2 regions of the Lysinibacillus sp. G4S2 genome follow, and region 2 is predicted to be linked to the other one. Evidence: riboswitches for the same ligand, from Rfam matches in the RefSeq annotation. Region 2 holds a riboswitch; the other holds the start of a gene.
The links. Region 2 has a riboswitch for cyclic di-GMP ahead of QUF91_RS24620 (hypothetical protein). Riboswitches for the same ligand answer to the same signal wherever they lie in the genome.

Region 1 (2,470 bases), 1.5 Mb from region 2:
GGCTGGCGACTCCTTGGGGATCACAGATGAGACCCTGGAGCAAGCAACGCGAGTGAAGCGGTTCATCGGACACCCCCAGAAAGCTTTGCTCTGCGCGAAAGCGAAGCGGCAGCGACAAATGTTTTATCTGTGCGAAAGCGAAGCGGCAGCGACAAAAGCGCCCAGTTTGGAACGGAAATCAACCACACGTTATGGTGATGAGTCATTTTTTTTTAAAAGCTACAAATATTTTCATTTCATTATAATGATTATTGAGGTGGTCGATAGTATCATTAAAAAGTCTAATAAACAAAAAAGCACACCACTATATAAGTGATGTACCTATTATTTAATATAATGTATGACATTAAAGATAACCTAATAATATTACTGATTTATAATACATTCACTCGTCTTTAATTATACAGAGTAGAGAGAGGATTTTTTACCGCTGCATATTCATCCAACTATCAACATGGTGAATAGCCAAACCACTATAGCTTGTTTTATTGGCATAATGCTGATGAACACGTGCTAGTTGTTTATTCATATAGGCTTCTCCATTATCATAAAAGGTAATATTTTTCCCTTCATCAGAGGCACCTGTTTCTACGCCAATAACAACTGATTTGTTTACTTTTTGTGCATACTCTATTTCATTTTCCACTATTTTGATAATGTCTTTAGCTGTATCTCGATAGGCCATAATCGAGACACTATCAACTTGATCGATAACCCATTCAGCTAAAATACCATTGCCATACTGGTTGCTATAGGCAATCTCATCAAACCAAAATGGCATATCGACTTCCAAAGGTATTTGTAATTGCTCAGTCCCCTCTTTCGCTTTAGTAAGAAGCGTTTGATAGGACTCAATTGTATTTTCTTGATTCAAGCTCCAACCACTATTTAAGTAGGGCTCTACATCAAGATGGACTCCAGAAAATTGTTCTGTTGCCCCTACATTCCCATTATATGTATATAACCAATCAAACATTTGATCCTGCATTTTATAGCCATCCTCTGAAACCCAGCTTGCAGCACCATCTAACGCATATACTTTAATACCTTGTGCTGTTGCTTTTTCAATAAAGCTTTTATAATAGTCAATTGCTATATCAGTATTAATCTGCAAATATACTTTATTTACATCTTTGCTTTCTAAAAATGAGAGTACGCCTGATTCATCTTCAACAATTTTTATCGTATCCCATAACCAAGTAGCCTTATCTTGCATGGCCATTGCCTCTACCTTTCCTGCTGTTAATCCGAGCGTACTTACAATTGTTACTATAAAAGCAATGATTGCTTTTGATAGTGAACGACTTACCATATATTACATCTCCATTCTATGTGCCGAGGCTCATAGAACAGAACCTGGCAACCTGACAATCATGCACTATAAAATATAGTGTTTAGACTCATGGCTTTGCGTCCTTCCCTTTCGGTGAAGTTTGCCTTTTACAGTAGTTTTCTTACTTTACATAGTATGACGTTAAAACGAATATGTCTGTAGGTAAAATGCATAATTCTCTAGACAATTATCGAAAAAAAACAATAACAACACAGGTTATTTTTACTATAGCAGCAAAAAACGTAGAGTACTCAAGCCTCTACGTTTTCTTTTTCATTTTCAAGCATTTTGTGCAAATAATTAATAATTTCACGAATACCCTCTAATGAATTCACAAGTATTTTCGGATCTACATATGTGATCATACGATTTTCAAGATTTGCCACAGCTGTAAAGTAGCGTGTTTTTGAATAATTGACAAGCCCCATCTGCTTTAATACGGACTCATCAAAATCAAGAATTTCACGAGCTTCGGTGACAAGTAATCCGTAATTCACAACATCCGTATTCAATACAATAATCCTTGCTGTTGCAGCATTTGAAGAACGATTATAAAGAATACGCTCAAAATCAAGTACAGGTATAAGCTCGCCACGAATTCTTGTGAAGCCCATAAGATAATTAGGTAAATGAGGAATCGGTGTTACGTGCTCTAACTTTTCAATCGAAATCGCTTGTTCAACAGGCACTGCATATTCCTCTGTACCACAAGCAAAAACTACTGCCTTCACACTTTCCATGCGATCACATCCTCCGATTCTGTTATTATTTTTTTGCAGACTCTTTGACGATTTCGACAAGTAAATCTGCTAATTTTTCCAATTCTTCTACAGGAATTTTTTCATTTGTTGTATGAATATCCTCATACCCAACAGAAAGATTAACTGTAGGAATGCCAAAGCCAGCAATAACATTCGCATCAGAACCTCCGCCAGAAATACCAAGCTTTGGTGTGCGTTCAATGTTGTTTACAGCTGCCATTGCCACTTGAACAACTTTATCTTTTTCTGTTACACGGAATCCAGGGTACATTAGCTTCACTTCTACTTCAGCTCTTGCCCCTAATGAAGCAGAAACTTGTTCAAACGTCTCTTGCATATGCTTAGTTTGCGCATCTAGTTTTGTTTTGTCGATAGA
Region 2 (2,470 bases):
AAAATATCGGTAAGCAAAAAACAAAGATGTACATAATAAAACTACAATAATCCCTAGCATAATAGCTTCCATGAAAAAAATTCTCCTATTCTACTAACGTATTAGTGATGAAATTTTATAGTTCTTTTACAATGATGTAAATTCCATCTGCTACAGTCGATGGAATACTGTTTAGATTTTCATTGCTTTCATATTTATGAACAATAAAGTCCCCTTCTACGGTTACATATTTTGTAAGACCTTGATACTTCTCCAGCAAACGCATTGACTTTGGATTTGTCGCTTCAGCTAATACTAATCTTAAGCCTTCTTCTGTTGCTTTTTTTATTAATAGATCGCCTAAACTTTGTACAATATCATGACGATTATGCTCAGCAATTACACCTAATAAAAATAAATGTAATATTTCCCCATCTTCCATATCTTTTCCAAAACGTTTTTTATAATCTTCTAGGAAACGTTCATCAATATCCTCTAATACACGCATAACAATATTCATATCGGCAAACGTGCCTTCAAAAATATCCCCTTCGATAATTTCAAGGACATTCGTATCTCCAACTAGTGCGCCTACAACATTTTGCTCTTTATCTAGTGCAACAGCACAGTAACCTTGATGAACATTTGCTTCAATATATTCCTTCGTAAATTGATAGAAATCTTCGTAAGGTAGTTTTAAGGCGTGCCCAATAATCGGTTCTTGCACCCATTTGCCAGCAACCTCTACCCCAGTAAATGTTTTTGCTAAACATTCTGCTGTCATTTTAATTAAATCCGGTTGGTCCTTTGTAAGTATTTCATAAGTATATAATTCTTGAATTGTTTGCATCGTAAATTCCTCTTTCAAAATGTGATTATAGTTAATTAAAGACTAACGCATTGGTAATTGTGAAACATTGTCGACTACGGTTCCTGGGAAATTAACTCCCTCTAAAGCATTTCGCACTTGCACATATGCAATTTTAGAGGTTGGATTAACAATAAATATATCTTTAAAGCCTAGTGATGCATAAAACATTAATGTTTGTCCTAGATCTGTCGAAATCTTTGAAGGAAGGGGTGATTGCTGTGTTGCATCAACAACAAATGTATATGCATTTTTTTGCACTTTTGCCCCCGTCTCTTGCAAATCTTTCAAATAATCCTCTACAAGAGCTGGTTTAATAAACCCTATTATTTGGACGTGTACTTCTTTTTTTGCTTCATAAATCGCCATTTTATATTTCTCTTTATCTACGACTATCATCTCAAATCTCCTTTTTATAATTTTCATATATTGCACATCTGTCGCTACGATTGATTGGAATCAGTCCTTGATTTTTTCCACAAAAAAAACTATCCCTACACATAATTAGGATAGCCAAAAAATCACTTATCATCTTGGCAACCCGACTATCATTATCCAAGAGGATTTTAGACTCGTAGCTTTGCGTCCTTACCTTTCGATAAGTTTGCCTTTTTCAATTTTATTAACATAACGCTGACATATTACGTTTAGATTATAAATGTTTTGTCATTTTTTGTCGATAGTAGGCATTTTTCTCTAAAGAATATCGGTTGAATTAGAGAATTTTTCCGTATATTTAAAGGAATTGACAAAAAAATACTGTTGGGTAATTTTACAAAGAGGGAATCTCTAATCCTGCCCAGATTGTAGGAAAAGCAAATGGCTACATATTCTTTTACATTCATCTAATAGGAAGAAACATTATTAAATCAACTTCCATTTTTATAATTCTTTTTTCATAAATGCGTTATTTCACCGAAATGTAATGATAAAAAAAGAGTGGCATTTTAGGCTAAATCCTAAAAAACCACTCTTTTTTATAATTCTGCGTAAGCAATTTTAAACTTTTTTTAAAACTTAATGGCTTATCACCATAACGTGTGGTTGATTTCCGTTCCGACTGAGCGCTTTCCAGGGGGCGTCCAGCCTCCACTCCAATCAACCTATATGGCATACGTTTTAACAAATGTCACCCACAACTTTTAGTGATGAGTCAACTTAATTCCAATATTTCTAATTACTTGTACTCACTATGGTAGTATTCATTACTGAATCCGCTACAAGTAGTATAAAAAACGGATCGAAAGGCAACTGCAAATATTAGATACCTTCTTTTAAAATGAGTTGCGAGACACACTCTACATGCGTTGAATGCGGGAACATATCCACAGGCTGAATCTCCTGAGTTTGATAGCCTCCATCCTCCAAAATACGGAGATCACGCGCTAGTGTAGCTGGGTTACAGGACACATAAACAACACGCTTAGGACGTTGCTCTAAAATTGTCTGAAGAAGAGCCTCGTCGCAGCCTTTGCGTGGTGGATCCACTACTAGGACATCCGCTTCCTTGCCTTCCTTATACCAGCGTGGAATGACTTCTTCTGCTGGTCCGGCCTCGAAGTACGTGTTCGTAAATCCATTTAGTGCTGCGTTGCGTTTTGCATCTTCAATAGCTTGTGGGAC

Region 1: another riboswitch for cyclic di-GMP. It lies ahead of QUF91_RS17050 (amidase); the one in region 2 lies ahead of QUF91_RS24620 (hypothetical protein).

Annotation. Positions count from the first base shown of each region.
Region 1 covers NZ_JAUCFJ010000002.1:3,310,318-3,312,787, forward strand. The annotation lists gene QUF91_RS17045 (hypothetical protein) at 14-316, shown strand; gene QUF91_RS17050 (amidase) at 425-1,312, opposite strand; cyclic di-GMP riboswitch class I at 1,356-1,448, opposite strand; gene QUF91_RS17055 (chemotaxis protein CheW) at 1,585-2,073, opposite strand; gene QUF91_RS17060 (M20/M25/M40 family metallo-hydrolase) at 2,099-2,470, opposite strand, start outside.
Region 2 covers NZ_JAUCFJ010000002.1:4,807,029-4,809,498, forward strand. The annotation lists gene QUF91_RS24610 (methyl-accepting chemotaxis protein) at 1-72, opposite strand, end outside; gene QUF91_RS24615 (hypothetical protein) at 116-829, opposite strand; gene QUF91_RS24620 (hypothetical protein) at 872-1,246, opposite strand; cyclic di-GMP riboswitch class I at 1,380-1,466, opposite strand; gene QUF91_RS24625 (hypothetical protein) at 1,800-1,973, opposite strand; gene rlmD (23S rRNA (uracil(1939)-C(5))-methyltransferase RlmD) at 2,108-2,470, opposite strand, start outside.